DNA from 3 places in the Geobacillus sp. ZGt-1 genome. Region 3 is predicted to be linked to each of the others. Evidence: riboswitches for the same ligand, from Rfam matches in the RefSeq annotation. Region 3 holds a riboswitch; each other region holds the start of a gene.
What was found. A riboswitch is a leader RNA that binds a small molecule or an ion and turns the genes downstream of it on or off. The one in region 3 is predicted to bind S-adenosylmethionine.

Region 1: it holds a riboswitch for S-adenosylmethionine, as region 3 does, so the genes downstream of both, metK (methionine adenosyltransferase) here and VU18_RS05975 (hypothetical protein) in region 3, are expected to answer to the same signal.
Region 2: it holds a riboswitch for S-adenosylmethionine, as region 3 does, so the genes downstream of both, mtnK (S-methyl-5-thioribose kinase) here and VU18_RS05975 (hypothetical protein) in region 3, are expected to answer to the same signal.

The regions. Positions count from the first base shown of each region.
Region 1 covers NZ_LDPD01000023.1:744,000-747,259, forward strand. Annotated here, with positions in the region: gene metK (methionine adenosyltransferase) at 15-1,226, opposite strand; SAM riboswitch class I at 1,356-1,470, opposite strand; gene pckA (phosphoenolpyruvate carboxykinase (ATP)) at 1,689-3,260, shown strand, end outside.
Region 2 covers NZ_LDPD01000012.1:63,550-66,809, forward strand. Annotated here, with positions in the region: gene mtnA (S-methyl-5-thioribose-1-phosphate isomerase) at 1-423, opposite strand, end outside; gene mtnK (S-methyl-5-thioribose kinase) at 506-1,696, opposite strand; SAM riboswitch class I at 1,837-2,005, opposite strand; gene VU18_RS04015 (carbon-nitrogen family hydrolase) at 2,100-2,912, opposite strand; gene VU18_RS04020 (pyridoxal phosphate-dependent aminotransferase) at 3,011-3,260, shown strand, end outside.
Region 3 covers NZ_LDPD01000013.1:349,272-352,531, forward strand. Annotated here, with positions in the region: gene VU18_RS05965 (ABC transporter permease) at 1-66, shown strand, start outside; gene opp4A (oligopeptide ABC transporter substrate-binding protein) at 80-1,864, shown strand; SAM riboswitch class I at 1,915-2,019, shown strand; gene VU18_RS05975 (hypothetical protein) at 2,070-2,426, shown strand; gene VU18_RS05980 (VOC family protein) at 2,443-2,826, shown strand; partial or broken gene VU18_RS05985 (PaaI family thioesterase) at 3,007-3,260, shown strand, end outside.

The sequences.
Region 1 (3,260 bases), on a different contig from region 3:
CTCTTTTTCTTTCATCACTTGTCCGCCAACGCCAGCGCTTGTTCTTTCAACAAGGCGGCTTTGTCGGTGCGCTCCCACGGCAGGTCGATGTCCGTACGCCCAAAATGGCCGTAAGCAGCCGTCTGTTTGTAAATCGGGCGGCGAAGGTCGAGCATTTTGATGATGCCCGCCGGGCGGAGATCGAAGTTGTTGCGCACGACTTCAATCAAAATGTCTTCCGACACTTTGCCGGTGCCGAACGTATCGATCGAAATCGAAACTGGGCGGGCGACGCCGATCGCGTAGGCAAGCTGCACTTCGCATTTGTCGGCCAGTCCTGCCGCGACGATGTTTTTCGCGACATAGCGGGCCGCATACGCCGCCGAGCGGTCGACTTTCGTCGGATCTTTGCCCGAGAACGCGCCACCGCCGTGGCGGGCGTAGCCGCCGTACGTATCGACGATGATTTTGCGCCCCGTCAACCCAGCATCCCCTTGCGGACCGCCGATGACAAACCGTCCTGTCGGGTTGATGAAATATTTCGTGTTCTCATCAAGCAGCTCCGCGGGCACGACCGGCTTGATGACCTGCTCTTTAATGTCGCGCTGGATTTGCTCTTGCGTAATTTCCGGATGGTGCTGCGCGGAAACGACGATCGTATCGACGCGCACCGGTTTGCCGTTTTCATCGTATTCGATCGTCACTTGCGTTTTCCCGTCCGGCCGCAAGTACGGCAAGACGTCCGTTTTGCGCACTTCCGCCAATCGGCGCGCCAAGCGGTGCGCAAGCGAAATCGGCATCGGCATCAATTCTTCCGTCTCATTGCAGGCGAACCCAAACATCAATCCTTGGTCGCCGGCGCCGATCGCTTCGATTTCCTCGTCAGTCATCTGACCTTCGCGCGCCTCGAGCGCCCGGTCCACCCCCATCGCAATGTCCGGCGATTGTTCGTCAATCGATGTCAGCACCGCGCACGTATCGGCGTCAAATCCGTATTTGGCGCGCGTGTAGCCGATCTCCCGGACCGTATCGCGGACGATGCGCGGAATGTCCACGTATGTTGATGTCGTGATTTCCCCGCTCACGAGCACCAGCCCGGTCGTAACGCTCGTTTCGCAGGCGACGCGGGCGTTTGGATCTTTTTCCAAAATGGCATCCAAAATGGCGTCAGAAATTTGGTCGCAAATTTTATCCGGATGTCCTTCCGTCACAGACTCTGAAGTAAACAAGCGGCGTTTGGCTGACATTCGGTTTGTTTCCTCCTCTTGGCATAATGTGGCGACACGGAACTCATTTCCCTTTTTCCCTTCGCAATATAAAAAACCTTTCCTGTAACGGCTGAGGAAAGGTCATGGCAATCGTATTGCTTCCTTTCACTCTTATCGTTCAAGGACTGCGCCTTGCCACAGGTTAGCACCATTTCACACATGTACAGTTGTGACGGTTGCTGGGCTTCATCGGGCCTGTCCCTCCACCGGCTCGGGATAAGAGTATCCGTTCAATGACTTATCTTATCGCAACGGAATCGGCAAAGTCAACTATCAAAATTCATTTTTTATCATTTCCAGCCGCGAAAATTCTTTCCTCAAGGAAACCAACACATTGGGCAAAATAAAGTTTGAAAAACCCACACAATTAGTATGGACTATTAATAAAAATGTGTTATACTATTTTCAAGAGTGATTACAAAAAGAAGGCAGGTTTTGAATATGGGGATCGCAAACATGACGAATAAGCTTGATTTATTGCTGCAAAAACCGTACGTGCATCATCAACTGTCCGTCGCCGAGCTCGTTGAGAAAGTCCTGCAACGGAACGAAGGACGGCTGACGCACACCGGAGCCGTCGCGGTGACAACCGGCAAGTACACAGGGCGGTCGCCGAAAGACAAATACATCGTCGAAGAACCGTCAACGAAGCAAACGATCGACTGGGGCGCGGTCAACCAGCCGATGTCTCCGGAGACGTTTGATAAACTGTACGACAAAGTGCTCGACTATTTAATGAAGAAAGATGAACTGTTCGTGTTTAAAGGCTTTGCCGGCGCCGATCCGAAATACCGGCTGCCGATTCAAGTCGTCAACGAATTCGCCTGGCACAACTTGTTCGTCCATCAGCTGTTCATTCGGCCGAGCGCCGCAGAGCTCGCCGCGCATGAGCCGCAATTCACCGTCATTTGCGCGCCGAACTTTAAAGCCGACCCGAAAGTTGACGGCACGCGCTCGGAAGCGTTCATCATCATCTCGTTTGAACGGCGCACCGTGTTGATCGGCGGCACCGAGTATGCCGGCGAAATGAAAAAATCGATTTTCTCGGTGATGAACTATTTGCTGCCGGAACAAGGCATCCTGCCGATGCACTGCTCGGCCAACGTCGGCCAGGAAGGCGACGTCGCCCTCTTTTTCGGCTTGTCGGGAACGGGAAAAACGACGCTCTCGACCGACCCGAACCGCCGCTTGATCGGCGATGATGAGCACGGCTGGTCAAACCGCGGCATTTTCAACATCGAAGGCGGCTGCTATGCGAAATGCATCAACCTATCGCGCGAGAAAGAGCCGCAAATTTTTGACGCCATCGGCTTCGGCGCGGTGCTCGAAAACGTCGTCCTCGACGACGCGACGCGGGTGCCGAATTACGACGACGGCACGCTGACGGAAAACACGCGCGCCGCCTACCCGCTTCAGGCGATCAAAAACATCGTCGACCCAAGCGTCGCCGGCCATCCGTCCACGATCGTGTTTTTGACGGCTGATGCGTTCGGCGTCCTGCCGCCAATCAGCAAGCTGACGCGTGAACAGGCGATGTACCATTTCTTAAGCGGCTACACAAGCAAACTCGCCGGCACCGAACGCGGCGTCACCGAACCGGAAGCAACGTTCTCAACGTGCTTTGGCGCACCGTTTTTGCCGCGCCCGGCCGTCGAATACGCGGAAATGCTCGGGCAAAAAATCGCCGAACACAACGTCCGCGTCTTTTTGGTCAACACCGGCTGGACAGGGGGACCGTACGGCGTCGGCAGCCGCATGAAGCTCGCCTACACCCGGGCGATGGTGCAAGCCGCCGTCGAAGGGGAGCTGGACAACGTCGAAACGGTGCAAGACCCGATTTTCGGCCTCGCCATCCCAACCCACGTCCCCGGCGTGCCGGATGACGTCCTGCAGCCGCAAAACACATGGGCTGACAAACAAGCATACGAACAAAAAGCAAAAGAGCTGGCGCAAAAGTTCCGCGCCAACTTCCGAAAGTTCGCCCATATCGACCCGACGATCGAAAAACTCGGC
Region 2 (3,260 bases), on a different contig from region 3:
AATGCGGCGGCACACATCCTCGTCTTCTACTTGAATGCGAATCGCTTCGTGGACGAGCGTCGTTTTGGCCTCGTTGACGGAAAGGGCGTCGGCCGCAGCGGTGACGAGCCGATCGAGCGCCCAAAACAAGTTGACGGCAGTCGGCCGGGCACTGGCTAGGTAGTCACGATCTCGTTTCAAGCGACGGCGGAATTCATCGAGCGATTCGGTGTCGTAGCGTAAAGCGGCAAGCGCCAGGCCATAGGCGGCGGTGATGCCGATCGCCGGCGCGCCGCGCACTTTCAGCGTGGCAATCGCCTCATAGACGTCTTCCAGAGTGTGCAAGTCGATATATTCGATGATGGATGGAAGCTTTTGCTGGTTTAAAATCGTCACATGCGTCTCGCGCCATTCAACGGAGCGTGGGATGGCAAAGGTGCTCATCGCCATCTTCCTTTCTCTTTTTTTTGGTTTGTCCGGGTCAGCGCCGCGCAGCTTGCGTCGAGACCCGGACGATTGTATGGCATTATTGTTCCGTTTCGGCAAACAGGCGGCGGAAGTCTTCCGTTCCGGTGAACACGCGGCGCTCAATGATCAAGCGGCGGCCGAGACGGAGGGCATGCCGTTTGGCAACAAGCCGTTCATCTTTGTGCTCGATGCCGTCAAGGTCCGCCACATGGGCGAGGCCGATCGTCCGGCGGATGACTTCGCAGCCGGCAAAGCCGACGGCGTCGATGAACGCGTGCCGGAGCACGTCCTCGAGCAAGCCCGGCGTCGCGGCGTACGTTTCCACGCTCTCGGTGCGCCAAAGGTTTGAGAACACGGACGCAAAGACGTCCCATGTCCGGTCGATGTGGTCAAAGAGCGGTTGGCGCTCTAATTCAGAGCGGGACAACGCATTTAACAGCAAATTGGCGAAAAATTGGCCAAGGTCAAACCCGATCGGACCGTAAAAGGCGAATTCTGGGTCGATCACTTTCGTTTCGTCGGCGCTTACGAAAATGCTGCCGGTATGCAAATCGCCATGCAAGAGCACATCGGCTTCGGTTAAAAACTTGCGCTTCAGCTTTGCTGCTTCTAGGTGGAGTCGGTCATCGCGCCAAAGCGCTTCAACGTCTGGGCGCAATTCGTCTTCAAAGTTGTTCGTTTCGTGGTCAAAAAACGGGTCGGTGAAGACGAGGTCTTCGGTAATTTTGCACAGTTCCGGATTGACGAAGCTTTGCGCCAATTTCTTTTTCTCTTGCTGGTTCATGCCGAAGTCAGACGTATAAAATGCCGTTTTGGCGACAAACTCGCCGATATGCTGGGACAAAAGCGGATACGTTTTCCCTTCGATCAGCCCTTTGCGGGCGATTTGCAAACGGGATAAGTCTTCCATCACCGTAATGGCGAGCGATTCGTCAGAATAGTAGACTTTCGGCACGTATTGCGGCACGTAGCTCGCAAACGTGCGCAGCGCGTTGCTTTCAATGACAGCGCGCTTTAACGTGAGCGGCCAGCTTTCGCCGACCACTTTGGCGTACGGCAACGCTTGTTTGATGATGACGCCTTGTTTCGTTTCTTGATCGACGATATGAAAAACAAGGTTCAAGTTCCCGTCGCCGATCTCGCGGCAGGCAAGCGGCGCTCCGTCGCGGAATAGGCCGAGGCGGACAGCGAGAGATACCGCCTTCGGTTCGGTCAGCGGTTCGTAAACCGATGTTTGAACAGTGGTCATTTCCTTGTTCCCCCTTTTTTCATTTCGCTCGTTTTCAAATGCCGGTTCTGACGCGGCGCTGAAATCTCGGCGTTTCCGGCAAATGAAAAAGCCTCTTTCGCATACGGAAAGAGGCTTGAAGATTCATTCGTTCTTCGCGCCTCTTATCTTTCAGAAAGACATCGGTCTTTCTGTTGGACTTAGCACCGTGCCCTGCGGAAGCATGACGCTTCCGGCGCCGCCCTTGGCGTGCGCCCTATCTCACGATAGTATTACGGTCGGTTGCTGGGCTTCATTGGGCCAATTCCCTCAGCCAACTCTTGATAAGAGTACCGATTTCTCGTATTCAGTTTTTGCAATTTTCACGATGTTGTCAATCGTTTGGTTGTTTGATTCGAATGATACATGGTCGATCAATCGATTGTCAATACGTTTTGAAAAAATTTTTTGCCGCTTCGTAGTCGTGCGGCCGGCGGTCGGCAAACACCGGGATGCGTGCGCGGACGTCCGCAACGAGTGCGGGATCGATGTCGGCCGAGAGAATGCCCGGCTTCTCGTCCGCCTCGGCGATCACTTCGCCCCATGGGTCGATGACGAGCGAATGGCCGGCAAAGACGTTGTTCGGGTCGCGGCCAGCCCGGTTGCAGGCGACGACGTAGCATTGGTTTTCAATCGCCCGCGCCATCAAGAGCGTCCGCCAATGGTGCAGGCGGGGAAGCGGCCATTCGGCGACGACAAACAGCACTTCCGCTCCGGCCAACGCATGGGCGCGAATCCACTCCGGAAAGCGGATGTCATAGCAAATGACCCCGGCGCATGCAAGCCCGTCGAGCGAAAACAAGCCTAAGCTGCTTCCCGGCTGCAAATACAAATGTTCATCCATTAATTGGAACAGATGGAGTTTGCTGTATTCGCCGACGATTTGGCCATGGCGGTCGGCCACGATCATCGTGTTTGTCACGCCGGCGGCTGTTTTTTTGGCGACCGAACCAGCGACGAAATGGACGCCGTACGTTTGCGCCAATCGGGAAGCGAGCGCCTTCGCCCGTTCGGCGCCTTCGTCGGCAATTTCATCCAGGCGCGTCAAATCGTAGCCGGTCGTCCATAACTCTGGCAGCACGATGATGTCAGCGCCGTCTTTGGCAGCGGATTCCACGGCCTGTTCGGCTTGCTGTTCGTTTTTTGCTGGATCGCCAAATGCAATGTCAAGCTGCAGGCAGGCGATGCGGATCGTCATGAGCGTTCACCTCGGAAAAAAATTTTTCTTTACATTTTGCTTTTAACGATATATGATGTTGCACTAGAATTTCAAGAATTTTTGAGAAGGTGTGGACGATGACGATCGAATTTCCCTTTTCCGAACTGCTTGAACAGCTGCCGAAGCAGTTTTTCGCCTCGCTCGTGGCGAAAGTCGGTGCGAAGATCAAGGCGGGTTATGATGTGATCAACTTAGGGCAGGGCAATCCGGATCAGCCGACGCCGGCGCACATTGTCGAAGCGATGCAGAAGGCAGCCGCGAACCCAAAATACCATAAATATTCGCCGTTTCAAGGCTACTCGTTTTTGAAAGAAGCCGTAGCGGCGT
Region 3 (3,260 bases):
CTGTGCATAAATTTCATCGGCCAAGCGCTGAAACGTGCGGCTGATGCAAGACAACGACTAGGATAAGGGGGAAGAAAATGTGAAGAGAAAATGGCTGGCGGCTCTCGCCGCGCTCTTGCTCGTGCTCGCCGGGTGCACGGGCAAATCCGACACAACGAGCGGAAAGGGCAACAATAACGAAAAACCGGCGGCTCAGAAGGAAGACATCAGCAAATTCCCGATGACGGTGAAAAACGACGGGAAAATCATCGACGGCGGCGTGTTGAAATACGGCCTTGTGTCCGATACGCCGTTTGAAGGGACGCTCAGCTATGCATTCTACACCGGAGCGCCCGACGCAGAGATTTTGCAATTTTTTGACGAGTCGCTTTTCCGGACGAACGGTGACTATGAAATTACAAATGATGGGGCTGCCACGTATGAGTTGTCGGATGATAAAAAGACGATGACAATCCATATTAAAGACAATGTGAATTGGCATGACGGCCAGCCGGTGACCGCTGAAGACTTGGAGTATGCGTATTTGGTCATCGGCCATAAAGATTACACCGGCGTCCGCTATGGCGATGCGCTCATCCAAGGGATCGTCGGGATGGAAGAATATCACAGCGGCAAAGCGGATAAAATTTCCGGCATTAAAGTCATCGACAAAAAGACGTTGACGATCACATGGAAACAGGCCAATCCGTCGGTGTTGACCGGCATTTGGGCGTATCCGCTGCCGAAGCATTACTTGAAAGACATTCCGATCAAAGACTTGGCGAAATCGGATAAAATCCGGAAAAACCCGATCGGGTTCGGTCCGTTTAAAGTGAAGAAAATCGTTCCGGGCGAGTCGGTAGAGTTTGTTCGCAATGATGACTACTGGGCTGGCAAACCGAACTTGGAAGGCGTCATTTTGAAAGTCGTCAGCCCGCAAGTCGTCCTGCAAGCGCTGAAAAAAGGCGAAATTGACGTCGCTGAGTTCCCGACTGACCAATATTTGAACGCGAAAGGGACGAAAAACATTCAGTTTATCGGTAGAGTGGATTTGGCGTACAACTATATCGGCTTTAAACTCGGCCATTGGGATGCGAAAAAGCAGGAAAACGTAATGGACAATCCGAAATTCCAAAACAAAAAACTGCGCCAAGCGATGGCGTATGCCATCAACAACCAAGAGGTGGCTGACCGCCTGTATCATGGCTTGCGCTTCCCGGCGAACACGCTCATTCCGCCGTCGTTCCCGGGCTATCATGACAGCTCCATCAAAGGATATACGTACAATCCGGAAAAAGCGAAACAATTGCTGGATGAAGCGGGATATAAAGATGTGGATGGCGATGGCCTCCGCGAAGATCCAAACGGCAAAAAATTCAAGATCAACTTCTTGGCGATGAGCGGTGGGGACATCGCTGAACCGCTGGCCAAATTTTATATGCAATGCTGGAAAGATGTGGGCCTCGATGTTCAGCTTGTAGACGGACGCTTGGCGGAGTTCAACTCCTTCTACGATATGGTCGAAAAAGACGATCCGAAAGTGGATGTCTACGCCGCCGCTTGGGGAACTGGAACGGACGTCGACCCGTACGGATTGTACGGCCGCAACGTCATGTTCAACTACTCGCGCTGGGTGAATGAGAAAAACGATGAACTGTTGGAAAAAGGCCATTCCGAACAGGCGTTTGACAAAGAATATCGTCGGAAAATTTACAGTGAATGGCAAAAGCTGATGAACGAAGAAGTGCCGGTCATCCCGACGTTGTATCGTTCGGCCATTTATGCCGTCAACAACCGCGTCGCCAACTTCACGGTCGATCCGGGCTCGAAACTGACGTGGAAAGATGTCGGCGTCACGTCCGAGCAACCGGAAGTCGAACAATGACGATTGTTGCCTTTGATGATGTATGATAAGATAGAAGATAAATTGCATACGTCTTATCAAGAGTGGGCGAGAGAACGGGCTTGATGACCCCACAGCAACCTGCCGCAGGCAAGGTGCTAACACCCGCAAAGCGGTTTCGCTTTGGATGATAAGAACGGCTCATGGCCCCTTTCGCATCATTCCGAGGCGAAGGGGGTTTTTGTCGATGGGAGGTGAAGGAGAAACAGTGGAGGAGGCGGTTTCGCTCCGCGCTTGCATGGCCGCTCATCTCCCTGCCGCAGCGTTCGCCGTTTGTGTCATGCGCTGTGTGCAGGCGGAGCTCATCCGGTTTGACCCTAAGGCGGCGGTGCATGTCGACCGTGGGGACGGATACGTTCATTTGTATGGGGAAGCGCAAGGAACAGCCTTTTCGTTGTTGTTGACCAACAGTGAGGCGGACGAATGGAAGGCGGACGGACCGTACGCCCTTGACCGCTACATATGGACAGAGCTTGGGAAAAAAGGGATTTTCCCGATGCAGATGACGCCGTATTTACAAGCAGTATGGTTAACTGAGTCATAGAAAGGAAGAGGGACGAATGGCAGTCAAAAAATTTGAACATGTCGGCATTCAAGTGAAAGACATCGAAGCATCGAAAGAGTTTTATCAAAATGTTGTCGGCTTGGAGCTGCTCGACGAAATGATTCATACGAACGGCACGATGAAATTGGCGTTTTTAGGGATTGGCGGCTCGATCATTGTCGAGCTGATCGAAGGATACAATCCGGATTTGCCGACGGAAGGAAAAGTGCACCATGTGGCGTTTACGGTGGAAGGCATTGAGCAGGAGAAAGAACGGCTTCAGTCGCTCGGTGTGCCGCTTGTGTGGGAAGAAATAACGACACTTCCGAACGGAGCAAAATATTTGTTCTTCCTCGGGCCCGACGGCGAATGGATCGAGTTTTACGAGCCTGCTCGATAAATGGCGTCACGCTAGGCGGCCAGCTGTTTGGGCCGCCTATGAATTTGCCGTCTGGCGATTGGCGCTTCGTTCCATTTTTCTTCGTATGGCCTTGCCTGCCGCTAGACAACAACCGTCCATGTAGGAGTCGTCGTCTTCTCGATTCAATGGTATACTAGAAAAAGAGAGGGGGAGGATGACGTGGAAGAAATGATCGTGCACGCGATTCAAGACGACTACCCTGATGAATTCGCCTGGTGCTACGGCTGCGGGCGTCTGAATGAACAAGGCCACCATTTCCGCACCGGGTGGCGGGGCGACAAAACGGTGACGGTGTATACGCCGCGTCCGGAACATACGGCGATTCCAGGGTTTGTGTACGGCGGGCTGATCGCCTCGCTCATTGATTGCCACGGCACCGGTTCAGCGGCGCTTGCCTTGCATCGGAAAAACGG